Polymorphobacter megasporae: one gene and its partners. The protein of the gene in region 1 interacts with the protein of each later gene in a pairwise test. Links are inferred from orthologs where the notes say so. Each region holds a gene or a part of one and is shown in the gene's direction. Other genes may lie near its edges.

The links.
Region 2: the proteins of KTC28_RS07020 (region 1) and KTC28_RS05225 interact in binary tests that used the Escherichia coli proteins (3 or more experiments, as listed by UniProt). The link is inferred for Polymorphobacter megasporae from one-to-one orthologs.
Region 3: the proteins of KTC28_RS07020 (region 1) and KTC28_RS05330 interact in binary tests that used the Escherichia coli proteins (3 or more experiments, as listed by UniProt). The link is inferred for Polymorphobacter megasporae from one-to-one orthologs.

What each region holds. Positions count from the first base shown.
Region 1 is NZ_CP081848.1:1,483,921-1,488,488, reverse strand. Bases 602-3,592 are described here. They hold KTC28_RS07020 (glutamate-5-semialdehyde dehydrogenase), read left to right. Parts: upstream 602-1,483; coding sequence 1,484-2,701; downstream 2,702-3,592. Other genes in these bases: rsfS (ribosome silencing factor), read left to right, coding at 3,395-3,592; KTC28_RS07015 (nicotinate-nucleotide adenylyltransferase), read left to right, coding at 2,698-3,294; proB (glutamate 5-kinase), read left to right, coding at 602-1,457. In the rest of the region: GTPase ObgE, read left to right, coding at 1-96; more of proB, read left to right, coding at 279-601; more of rsfS, read left to right, coding at 3,593-3,850; KTC28_RS07005 (23S rRNA (pseudouridine(1915)-N(3))-methyltransferase RlmH), read left to right, coding at 3,851-4,276; KTC28_RS07000 (S41 family peptidase), read left to right, coding at 4,323-4,568. UniProt on the Escherichia coli protein: Catalyzes the NADPH-dependent reduction of L-glutamate 5-phosphate into L-glutamate 5-semialdehyde and phosphate. The product spontaneously undergoes cyclization to form 1-pyrroline-5-carboxylate.
Region 2 is NZ_CP081848.1:1,129,144-1,132,930, reverse strand. What follows is about bases 789-3,787. They hold KTC28_RS05225 (sulfate/molybdate ABC transporter ATP-binding protein), read left to right. Parts: upstream 789-1,770; coding sequence 1,771-2,805; downstream 2,806-3,787. Other genes in these bases: KTC28_RS05215 (LemA family protein), read left to right, coding at 3,418-3,787; mscL (large conductance mechanosensitive channel protein MscL), read right to left, coding at 2,869-3,312; cysW (sulfate ABC transporter permease subunit CysW), read left to right, coding at 938-1,774; cysT (sulfate ABC transporter permease subunit CysT), read left to right, coding at 789-941. Also shown: KTC28_RS05240 (sulfate ABC transporter substrate-binding protein), read left to right, coding at 1-111; more of cysT, read left to right, coding at 114-788. UniProt on the Escherichia coli protein: Part of the ABC transporter complex CysAWTP involved in sulfate/thiosulfate import. Responsible for energy coupling to the transport system.
Region 3 is NZ_CP081848.1:1,148,272-1,152,058, forward strand. Bases 789-3,787 are described here. They hold KTC28_RS05330 (LytR/AlgR family response regulator transcription factor), read left to right. Parts: upstream 789-1,890; coding sequence 1,891-2,685; downstream 2,686-3,787. Other genes in these bases: KTC28_RS05325 (sensor histidine kinase), read left to right, coding at 789-1,894; KTC28_RS05335 (RcnB family protein), read left to right, coding at 2,820-3,416; KTC28_RS05340 (hypothetical protein), read left to right, coding at 3,484-3,729. Also shown: KTC28_RS05315 (DNA-3-methyladenine glycosylase family protein), read right to left, coding at 1-225; KTC28_RS05320 (2Fe-2S iron-sulfur cluster-binding protein), read left to right, coding at 304-621; more of KTC28_RS05325, read left to right, coding at 686-788. UniProt on the Escherichia coli protein: Member of the two-component regulatory system BtsS/BtsR, which is part of a nutrient-sensing regulatory network composed of BtsS/BtsR, the low-affinity pyruvate signaling system YpdA/YpdB and their respective target proteins, BtsT and YhjX.

The sequences.
Region 1 (4,568 bases):
ATGGATGCGGTGCTCGACCGGCTGGTCGAGGCGGTCGGCAAGGCGAAGGCCCCCGCGGCAGGGGCAGCGAAGGACAAGGCGTGGACGCCGGTCTAGGGAGCGACTCCAATCCCAACCGCGCACCCAGCGAAAGCGTGGATGCAGTTGACGCTGGCGGGTCCAACCCCAACCGTCATCCCCGCGAAGGCGGGGGTGCGGCTTCAGTTGAGGGGGGCGGTCCTAATCTCAACCGTCATCCCCGCGCAGGCGGGGACCCATCAGCCCAGCCGGTCGGGGTGATGGGTCCCCGCCTGCGCGGGGATGACGAGCTTAATGGGGGGGACGACGCAATCCGCCAGCGCGTCGCGCGCTTCTCCCCCGCGCAATGCCCCCGACTCATCGTCAAGATCGGCTCCTCGCTCCTCGTCGGTGACGACGGCATCGTCCGTCGCGACTGGCTCGCCGGCGTCCTCGCCGATATCGCCGAACGACGCGCCGCAGGCCAACAGGTCGCGATCGTCACCTCGGGCGCGATCGCGCTTGGGGCGCAGCGGCTCGGCCTGCCCAAGCGCGGGCGGGCGAGCCTCGAGGACGCGCAGGCGGCAGCCGCGACGGGACAGATCATGCTCGCATCGTGCTATGCCGAACTGCTCGCAGCGCACGATATCCAGGCGGCGCAGATCCTGCTGACGCTCGGCGACCTCGAGGACCGGCGGCGCTACCTCAACGTCGCAGCGACGCTCGACCGGCTGCTGACGCTCGGTGTCGTCCCGGTGATCAACGAAAACGACAGCGTCGCCACCGCCGAAATCCGCTTCGGCGACAACGACCGCCTCGCCGCGCGCGCCGGACAGGCCGCCGGGGCCGCGGCGGTGATCCTGCTGTCCGACATCGACGGACTGTATTCGGGCGATCCGCGGCGCGATCCGGCGGCGGCGCTGATCCCGACCGTCGACGCGATCGGCCCCGAGGTCGAGGTCATGGCGAGCGCCGAATCGGGCTCCGGCGTCGGCACCGGAGGGATGGCGGCGAAAATCGCGGCGGCGAAGATCGCGCTCGCGGCGGGCATCCACCTTGCGATCGCCGATGGGCGCGTCGACCGTCCGCTCGCGCGTTTCGCCGCGACCGGCCACGGCACGGTGTTCGTCGCGGGACCGGCTGCGCGCGCGCGCAAGGCGTGGCTGGCAGGGCGGCTGACTGTCGCCGGGCGCATTTTCGTCGACGCCGGGGCGGTCGTCGCCCTCGCCGCCGGGCGCAGCCTGCTCGCCGCCGGGGCGATCCGCGTCGAGGGCCGGTTCGAACGCGGTGACGTCGTCGAGGTCGTCGGCCCCGGCGGTGCGGTCGCGCGCGGGCTTTCCGCCTATGACGCCGCCGACGCCGCGCGCATCGCCGGCCAGCGCAACGACGCGCAGGCCGGGCTGCTCGGCTATGCCCCGCGCTCGGCGCTGATCCACCGCGATCATCTGGTGCTGCTGTGACCGACGCGACGGCGATCATCGCCGAAATGGGGGCCGCTGCGCGCGGGGCGGCGGTGCTGCTAGCGCGCGAAGAGGCGCGGGCGAAAGCCGACGGGGTGCGCGCCTGTGCGGTGTCTGTGCGCGCGAGGGCCGGAGCGATTCTGGCAGCGAATCGGCGCGATCTGGCGGCGGCACCTCATCTTTCACCCGCTTTGATCGACCGATTGACCCTCGACGAGGCCCGAATCGAGGCAATCGCCGCCGGACTCGACGCCGTCGCCGCCCTGCCCGACCCGGTCGGTGCGGTGATCGCCGCCTGGGAACAGCCCAACGGCCTGCGATTCGAACGGGTTAGGGTGCCGCTCGGCGTGGTCGGGATCATCTACGAAAGCCGCCCGAACGTCACCGCCGATGCCGGAGCCCTGTGCCTGATGGCCGGAAACGCCGTCATTCTCCGCGGCGGCAGCGAAGCAGCGGCATCGAACGCCGCAATCCACGCCGCATTGGTCGAAGGCCTCGAATCCGCCGGGCTCCCCGCCGCCGCGATCCAGCTCGTCGCCTCCCCCGACCGCGCTCTGGTCGGCGCAATGCTCGCCGCCCATGGTCTGATCGACGTCATAATTCCTCGCGGCGGCAAGGGGTTAGTCGCGCGCGTCGTGGCCGAAGCGCGGGTCCCGGTGCTCGCGCATTTGGACGGAAACAACCACGTCTACGTCGATGCCGCCGCCGATCCGGCGATGGCCAAGGCGATCGTCCTCGACGCCAAGATGCGCCGGACCGGCGTCTGCGGCGCGATGGAAACGCTGCTGATCGACCGCGCGTGCCCCGATGCCGCCAGTTTGATCACCGCCCTCCTCGACGCCAACTGCGAAGTCCGCGCCTCCGCCGACCTCATGCCCCTCGACACCCGCCTTATCCTCGCTTCTGACAGCGACTGGGACACCGAGTATCTCGATGCAATCACTGCGGTAATCCTCGTTGATGGAGTTGCCGGAGCAGTCGACCACATCGCCCGTCACGGCTCGCACCACACCGACGCGATCGTCACCGCCGACCCCACTGCCGCCGCGCGATTCCTCACCGAGGTCGACAGCGCGATCGTCCTCCACAACGCCTCGACCCAGTTCGCCGACGGCGGCGAGTTCGGCTTCGGCGCAGAAATCGGCATCGCCACCGGCCGCCTCCACGCCCGCGGCCCTGTGGCACTTGAAGGGCTTACAACGTACAAGAACATCGTGCGGGGCACCGGACAGGTGCGCGGCTGAAGACCGTCGGGCTCCTCGGCGGGTCGTTCAATCCAGCGCATGCCGGGCATCGCCACATCAGCGTCGAGGCGCTGCGGCTGCTCGACCTCGACGAAGTGTGGTGGCTGGTCAGTCCGCAGAACCCGCTCAAGACGAGCTCCGACATGGCCCCGCTCGCGGCGCGGGTCGCCTCGGCGAACCTTGTCGCGCGGCACCGGCGCATCGTCGTCAGCGATCTCGAAGTCGGGCTCGGCACCCGCTATGCGGTCGATACCGTCGCCGCATTGCTCCGCCGCTACCCCAAGGTCCGCTTTGTCTGGCTGATGGGCGCGGACAACCTCGTCGACTTCGACCAGTGGTCGCGGTGGCGCGCGCTGGCGCGTCTCGTACCGATTGCGGTTTTTGCGCGTCCGGGCTATATGGGCCCAGCTTTGACGGCGCCGGCGATGGCGTGGTTCAGGCGTTGGCGGCATGCTTCGGCATCCGCACGACGCTGGCGCGAATGGAGGCTTCCGGCGATCGTCGTTCTCGACATCAGGATGAGCCCGCTGTCGGCGACAGCGATCCGGAGTGCTGACCCGACCTGGGCCGATCGCGGCCGGGCTTCCCGATGATGAGGACTACGACTTGGCTTTGACTCCCGCCGCCGCTCCCCGGACGGCTTTGACGACCGCTGCTGCACCGCGTGCCGTCGGCGCAAACGACCCCGCGGTGATGGCGCTCCACGCGCTGGTGATGTCGACGCTCGAGGACGACCAGGCGGTCGAGGTCGTGTCGATCCCGCTCGCCGGCAAGACATCGATTGCCGATCATATGGTCATCGCGAGCGGCCGGTCGACCCGGCAGGTCGCGTCGATGGCAGCGAAGATCGCCGAGCGTGCCAAGGCTGAACTCGGTCGCAGCGTTCGGATCGAAGGCCTGCCCGCCGCCGACTGGGTGCTGATCGACGCGCAGGACGTCATCGTCCATCTGTTCCGCCCCGAGGTCCGCACCTTCTACAATCTCGAGAAGATGTGGGCGTTCGATGGCCCGAGCGGATCGACCAGCGAGCGCCGCGCCCCGCCGAAAGCCTCCGCATTCAAGGATCTCGACCCGGTTCCCGATGCGACTCCGTTCGAGGCCGCCTCACTTGGCACCGAAGAGGCCTTCGACGACGGCGAAGACGACTAATTGCGCCTTCACGTCGTTGCGCATGGCCGGATCGGACGCGGACCGGAGGCCGACCTCGTCGATCGTTATCTCAAGCGCATCACGTGGCCGCTGACGCTGACCGAGTTGAGCGACGCGGGCAGCGGCAAGGTCCCCGACCTGCCGACCCCCGCGGTGACGGTCCTGCTCGACGAACGCGGCACCGCGCTGACGTCGCGCGCCTTTGCCGACCGGCTGGCGGGGTGGCGCGACGACGGGATGCGCGAGGCGCGCTTTATCATCGGTCCGGCCGATGGGCATGGCGAAGCTGCGCGGGCGACTGCCGGCTTGTTGCTCAGTTTCGGCCCCGCGACATGGCCGCACCTGCTCGTTCGCGCAATGCTCGCCGAGCAGCTTTATCGTGCGACATCGCTGCTGGCGGGACATCCGTATCATCGTGATGGCTAGCTGCGGCCGAAATGCTATATCTGGCGGATTGCCGAAGGAATTGCTTATGCTGTCGACCCGCGTCCGACTTGCGCTGACCGCGAGCCTTCTCGTCCTGCTCCCCGCGCCGATGCTCCAGGCGGCGCCCGAGACCGATACCAATAAGCGCCTCGACGCGCTGATGGATGTGTTCGAACGTGTCCGCGCCGATTACGTCGACAAGGTCGATGACAAGAAGCTGATCGAGGGTGCGATCAACGGCATGCTCGCCAGCCTCGATCCGCATTCGAGCTACCTCGACGCACGCGACTTC
Region 2 (3,787 bases), 360 kb from region 1 along the record:
GTCCAGATGTTCACGATCGACCGCAATTTCGGCGGCTGGGCGAAGACGCAGGCGGTCCATTTCGCCGACGGCGGGATGTTCGACCAGATCTTCGAAGCGGCCAAACGCTGAAAATGATCCGGCGGCGGTCGATCATTCCGGGCTTCGGCCTGACCTTCGGCTTCACCGTCTTCTATCTGTGCATCATCGTCCTGATTCCACTGTCGGCAATCTTCATCAAGACCGCCGGATTGGGCTGGGACGAATATGTCGCGGTGGCGCTGTCGCGGCGCGCGCTGCTCGCGTACCGGCTGAGCTTCGGCGCGGCGGCGATCGCGGCGGCGATCAACAGCGTCTTCGGGCTGATCGTCGCGTGGGTGTTGGTCCGCTACGACTTCCCCGGCAAGCGCGTCGTCGGCGCGCTCGTCGACCTGCCGTTCGCGCTGCCAACCGCGGTTGCCGGCATCGCCCTGACCGCGCTCTACGCGCCGAACGGCTGGATTGGCGGCCTGCTCGCGCCGCTCGGGGTCAAGGTCGCGTTCGAGCCACTGGGCGTCGTCGTCGCGCTGACCTTCATCGGCCTGCCGTTCGTCGTTCGCACCGTCGAGCCGGTCCTTGCCGACCTCGGCCACGACGTCGAGGAGGCCGCTGCGAGCCTCGGTGCGGGCCGCCGCCAGACCTTTCTCCGCGTCATCCTGACCGCGATCCTGCCATCGCTCGCGACCGGCTTCGCGCTCGCCTTCGCGCGCGGGGTCGGCGAATATGGCTCGGTGATCTTCATCGCCGGGAACCTGCCCTACCGCTCGGAGATCGCGCCGCTGCTGATCGTCCAGCAGCTCGAACAATATAATTATGCCGGGGCCACGGCGATCGCCGCGACGATGCTGACGGCGTCGTTCGCGGTGCTGTTCGCGATCAACCTGCTCCAGGCGTGGGACCGCAAGCGGATGGCGCCGGAATGAAGCCGGGCGTCTCCGAACCAGCTTGGGTGCGGTGGGCGCTGATCGGCGTCGCGCTCGCGTTCCTGCTGGTCAACCTTGCGCTGCCGCTCGCCGCGGTCTTCGCCGGAGCGTTCGCCAAGGGGATCGCCGCGTTCCAGACCGCGATCGGCGAAAAGGACGCGCTCGCGGCGATGCGCCTGACGCTGATCGTCGCCGCGATCGCGGTTCCGCTCAACATCGTCTTCGGGCTCGCGGCGTCGTGGGCGATCACCAAGTTCGACTTCCGCTACAAAAGCGTCCTGATCACGCTGATCGACCTGCCGCTGTCGGTGTCGCCCGTCGTGTCGGGGCTGATCTATGTCCTGCTGTTTGGGCTCCAGGGCTGGCTCGGGCCGTGGCTGCGCGAGCACGATATCCAGATCGTCTTCGCGGTCCCCGGCATCGTGCTGGCGACGGTATTCGTCACCTTTCCCTTCGTTGCGCGCGAGTTGATCCCGCTGATGCAGGAGCAGGGCCGGACCGACGAAGAGGCGGCGCGCTCGCTCGGCGCGTCGGGGCTGCAGACCTTCTGGCACGTCACGCTGCCGAATATCCGCTGGGGATTGCTGTACGGCGTGCTGCTGTGCAACGCCCGGGCGATGGGCGAATTCGGCGCGGTATCGGTCGTCAGCGGGCATATTCGCGGGCTGACCAACACCCTGCCGCTCCACATCGAGATCCTGTACAATGAATATAATTATGTCGCCGCCTTCGCCGTCGCCTCGATCCTCGCCGGTCTCGCGCTGGTGACGTTGGTGGCGAAGTCGCTTCTCGAATGGCGCTTCCGCGACCAACTGGCGGGGGCCGGGCATTGACGGTTTCGGTCGACGGTCTGGTCAAGCGCTTCGGCGCATTCGCGGCCTTGAACGAGGTCAGCCTCGACGTCCGCCCCGGCGAATTCCTCGCGCTGCTCGGGCCGTCGGGATCGGGCAAGACGACCTTGCTCCGCGTCATCGGCGGCCTCGATTTCCCCGACTCCGGGAGCATCGCCTTCGACGGGGTGGACGTCGGCAACCGCCCGGCGCGCGAGCGCGAGGTCGGCTTCGTCTTCCAGCATTACGCCTTGTTCCGACACATGAGCGTCGCCGACAACATCGGCTTCGGGCTGACGGTCAAGCCGCGCCGCGAGCGGCCTGCCGCCAAGGATATCGCCGCGCGCGTGGAGGAGCTGCTGACGCTGATCCAGCTTCCCGGCATGGGCAAGCGCTTTCCGGCGCAGCTCTCGGGCGGCCAGCGCCAGCGCGTCGCGCTCGCCCGCGCACTCGCGGTCGAGCCGAGCGTCCTGCTGCTCGACGAGCCGTTCGGCGCGTTGGATGCCAAGGTGCGCAACGACCTCCGCCGCTGGCTGCGCGGCGTCCACGAGACGATGGGGCTGACGTCGATCTTCGTCACCCACGACCAGGACGAGGCGCTCGACCTCGCCGACCGGGTCGCGGTGATGAATGCCGGGCGGATCGAGCAGGTCGACACCCCCGACGCAGTCTACAACCGCCCGACGACCGCGTTCGTCGCCGACTTCATCGGCAACGCGAACCGCTTCGACTGCAGCCTCGACGGCGGCGCGGTCGTGATCGGCGGGATGCGGCTGGCGAACAGTGCTCCGCCCGCCGCCGACGGACGCGGGGTCGCCTTCGTCCGCCCGCATGAATTCGAGATCGCGACGGCCAGGACCGACGGGATCGCCGCCACCGTCCGGCGGATCGCCCGCACCGGCGCGCTTGCCGCGATCGAGTGTGTCGCCGCAGGGAAGACGGTCGAAGTCACACTCGATGTGGTTCCCGTCGGGCTGGCCCCCGGCGACGCGGTGTCGCTCGTCCCGACGACGGTCCGCGCCTACCCGGCGTGATCTCCGAATTTTCTGTCATCCCCGCGTAGGTGGGGATGACAAGGAGATTTAGGCTAAACCCCGTTAAACCAGCGGGCGCTTTTTCAGCTCGGCAAGGATTTCGTTGAGCACGACGACATCGGCTGGAACCGCCGCCTTCGCGGTCATCCCCGCAAGCGTCTTCGCCAGGAACTTGTTCGCCGCGCGGACAAGCATGAAAATCGCGAACGCGATGATCACGAAGTTGATCACTGCGGTCAGGAACTTGCCGTAGCCGAACAGCGCGACGCCGGCCTTCTTGAGCGCGGCATAATCCTCGAGGCTGCCGGTGTAGTTCGCCGGGATCGCCCCGAGGCGGATGAAGTGCGACGAGAAATCGACGCCGCCGGTGAGAAAGCCGATCAACGGCATGATCAGATCCTCGGTCAGCGACGCGACGATCGCGCCGAACGCAGCACCGATGACGACCGCGACCGCGAGGTCGAGAACGTTACCGCGCGCGATAAAAGTCTTGAATTCGGCAAACATCTGGCACCCCTCTGTTACGCCTGTGCAATACACCTTATCTTATAGCGGTTCGTCGCCACCTTGGGTACTGGCGGCGGATATACCCGGAACCCAAGGGAGTTATCGATGCAGTCGACCCGCCGCACCGCCGCCCGTCTCGCGCTTCCGCTGGCCCTGACCGTCGGCCTTGCCGGCTGCGGGGTGAACACGATCCCGACCAAGGAGGAGGCCGCCAAGGCCGCCTGGGCGCAGGTCGAGAACCAGTATCAGCGCCGCGCCGACCTGATTCCCAATCTTGTCGCCACCGTCCAGGGCTATGCCAAGCAGGAAAAAGACGTTCTCATCGGCGTGACGCAGGCGCGCGCCTCGGCGAACGCGATCCATCTGTCGGACGAAGATCTCAAGGATCCCGGCAAGGTTGCGGCATACGAGCAGGCGCAGAACCACGTCTCGACCGCGCTGATGCAGCTGCGTCCGCTCCAGGAGCAATATCCCG
Region 3 (3,787 bases), 340 kb from region 1 along the record:
CAGGTCGGTGAAGCCGCCGCACGCTAGACTCAGCTTGGCCCAGATGCTGTCGGCCGCCTTGACCGAGACCTGCTGCCCGACGATCGCCCGCATCAGCGTCTCGGGGCCGCGCTCGCGGATGCGGGGTTCGGGCATGCCGGCGCGGTCGATCGCCGCGGCGATCGCGGGCGATTTCGCGGCGATCGCGGTCATCCCGGCGTGCAACTCGGCGGCGGTCAGTCCCATGCGGCGGTCGATCCCTTGTCTCGCGGTGACGGACGCGTAATAGGCGCTTGCCTCATCATCCGTCGACAGGTCTACCCCGTGCCCCATATCCTCGTTACCGATCGCGCCGGAACCGAAGCCGAAGTTGCCGCCAAGCCCGGCCATTCGGTGATGGAGATCATCCGCGACGGCGGCTTCGATGAACTCCTCGCGCTGTGCGGCGGGTCGTGCAGCTGCGCCACCTGCCACGTTTATGTCGATCCCGAGTGGTTCGACAAAGTCGGCCCGGCCAATCTCGACGAGGACGACCTGCTCGACAGTTCGGACCACCGCGTCGCGACGTCGCGCCTGTCGTGCCAAATCAATTTCACCCCGGCGCTCGACGGGCTCAAGGTCCGGATTGCGCCGGAAGACTAAGGCCGATCGCCGGGTTCCTCCGGGGAGGTTTCCCAAAACCCCCCAACCCGGTAAACCATCGCCGATGTTGCGCCCCGAACTCCGCCACCAGGGCTTTTTCACCGACAAGAACCGTGCCTTCTGGTTGCTCCAGGGCGGCGGCTGGGGTGGTTATCTGCTCGTGCGGACGCTTGGCGGCCTCGCCAACCGGATGGGGCTGACCTTCGTCCTGCCGACGATCATCGTCACCGCAACGGGTTTTTCGCTGACGCTGCTGATGGCCGCAGCGTATCGGCGGGTCATCACGATGCGCGCCGTTTTCGTCTGGACGTTGACGCTGCTGATCCTCAGCGCGGCGTCGGCGCTGTTCTCGACGCTCGAGGTCTGGGCGCACGCGACCTTCTACGAGCCGGGGTGGAAGCCGCAGGGGATCGAGTTCCTCGGCGCGATCCTGCTCGACTTCTCGGTCCTCGGCGCGTGGAGCGGACTGTATTTCGGCATCAACTATTACCTTCTGCTGGCCGACCAGTCGGCGCGGATGGTCAGTGTCTCGGCGCAGGCGAATTCGGCGCAGCTCGAGATGCTGCGCTACCAGCTGAACCCGCATTTCCTGTTCAACACGCTCAATTCGATCTCGACGCTGGTGCTGCTCAAGCAGACCGAGCGGGCGAACGCGATGCTCAGCCGTCTGTCGTCGTTCCTCCGCTACAGTCTCGTCGGCGAGCGGGAGGGGCTGGCGACGGTCGCGCAGGAAACCGAGGCGCTCAAGCTGTACCTCGACATCGAGCGGACGCGCTTCGAGGAACGCCTGCGCGCGCGTTTCGAGATCGAGCCGCAGGCGATGATCGCGCGGCTGCCGTCGCTGATCCTCCAGCCGATCATCGAAAACGCGGTCAAATATGCGGTGACGCCGAGCGAGGATGGGGCCGACATCGACATCGATATCCGCGTCCTTGGGGCAAACGAGAACCGCCGCCTGATCATCACCGTTGCCGACACCGGCCCGGGGATCGACTTCGCGGCGTTGAACGGCGAGGCCCCGGTGACTACATCGGGAACGGGTGTCGGGTTGCCGAACATTCGCGATCGGCTCGCGCAGGCATACGGCGACGACCATCGGTTCGAGCTCGAACCGAACCTGCCGCGCGGTCTGATCGTGTTGCTGGACTTGCCGTTCCAGACCGACGACGGCAAAACGAGCGACGAGCTTTCGGTGGCAACCGAAGGCGGCCGCATCGATCTGAAGGCGGGGGCGCAGGTACCGGGACAATGGACCAGGGAAAGCGCAGTATGATTCGCACCATCCTCGTCGACGACGAACGCCTCGCGATCCAGGGGCTTGAGCTGCGGCTGGCGCCGTTCGACGACGTCGAGATCGTCGAGCGCTGCGCCAATGGCCGCGAGGCGATCCGCGCGATCAAGACGCTCAAGCCCGATCTCGTCTTCCTCGATATCCAGATGCCGGGCTTCGACGGCTTTTCGGTCGTCGGCGGGCTGGCCGAGGTCGAGCCGCCGCTGTTCGTCTTCGTCACCGCGTACATGCAGCACGCGGTGAAGGCGTTCGAGGCGCACGCCGTCGACTATTTGATGAAGCCGGTCGAGGAGGACCGCCTTGCCGCGACGCTCGACCGGGTCCGCACCCGGCTCGACGAGAAGCGCAGTTGTGAGGAGCGCGAGCGGCTCAAGGATATCCTCGTCCAGGTCGCTCCCGATTCGATGCCCGACGACATGGCGGCGGACGCCGATCCGGCGGCGAATCGCTTCGAGCGGATCATCAACATCAAGGATCGCGGGCAGATTTTCCGCGTCGAGGTCGACGATATCGAACGGATCGACGCTGCCGGCGATTACATGTGCATCTACACCGCCGACCAGACGCTGATCCTGCGCGAAACGATGAAGGACCTTGAGAAGCGCCTCGATCCGCGCCGCTTCCAGCGCGTCCACCGCTCGACGATCGTCAATCTCGACAACGTCAAATCGGTCAAGCCGCACACGAACGGCGAATGCTTCCTCGTCCTCGGTTCGGGAACGCAGATCAAGGTCAGCCGCAGCTATCGGGATGTCGTCGCCCGCTTTCTCTAGCGCGTCGTCCAAGGCACGGTGCAGTAACGAATCGATGAACGCCGGATAACGGCGGAACTCACACGCGGTTCAGGGGTCGTGTGGCAATGCAGATGTCGATGGCAATGTGCCGTCGCGTTAAACAGAGGATTGCCATGCGTACGTTGATCTTGTCCGCGCTCCTGCTGACGGCGGCTGTTCCTGCCTTCGCGCAGGAAGCACCCCGCGATCAGAATTTTGAACATCGGGATGGCGACCACCGGGGTGACAATCGTGGTGGCGACAACCGTGGCGGCGACCAGCGCGGCGGCGATAACCGTGGCGACCAGCGCGGTGGCGACAACCGCGGCGGCGATAACCGTGGTTTCGACAACCGTGGCGGTGATCATCGCGACTTCCGTGGCGGCGACAATCGCGGCGGTTACGGCCAGGGCTATGCCCAGGGCTACCGCCAGGGCGAGCATCGCGGTTGGGGCGACGACCGCCGCAATTTCCAGGCGGCGGAGGGCTATGGCCGCTGGCGTGGCCCGGCGTTCAATTACCCGCGCGGCTATGGCTATCGCTATTACGCCCCCGGCGCATTCCTGCCGCGCGTGTTTTTCGGCGGCAACTACTGGATCGGCAACCCCGGCTACTACCAGCTTCCGCCCGCTTACGGCGGCACGCGCTGGATCCGCGTCGGCCCCGATGCCCTGCTGATCCGCGGCTACGACGGCTATGTCGTCCGCGTCATCCGCGGCATCTTCTACTAATTTACCATTCCTGCGCCGGAGCGATATCGGTTCCGGCGCGTAATGATCTGACCTTTAGGAGAGCATAATGATCAAAAACTTGCTTTTTGCTGCGGCGGCCGTCGCGTCGCTCGGCGCGTCGATCGCTGCGAGCGCGCAGGACCGGATGGACGTCCGTCACGACCGGATGGAAATGCGCCATGACCGCCGCGACTTCCGCCACGATCGGCGCATGATGCGCCACGACCACCGGGAGATGCGCGGCCGCTACTTCTCGAACGGCCGTTATTACCATCACCGCTTTCGCCAGCACGGCCGGTGGATGTACCGCTAGCCGAGGCGCGTGACTGCCGCCCAACGGCGACGGACATGAATGAGACGGCCGGGCCCAT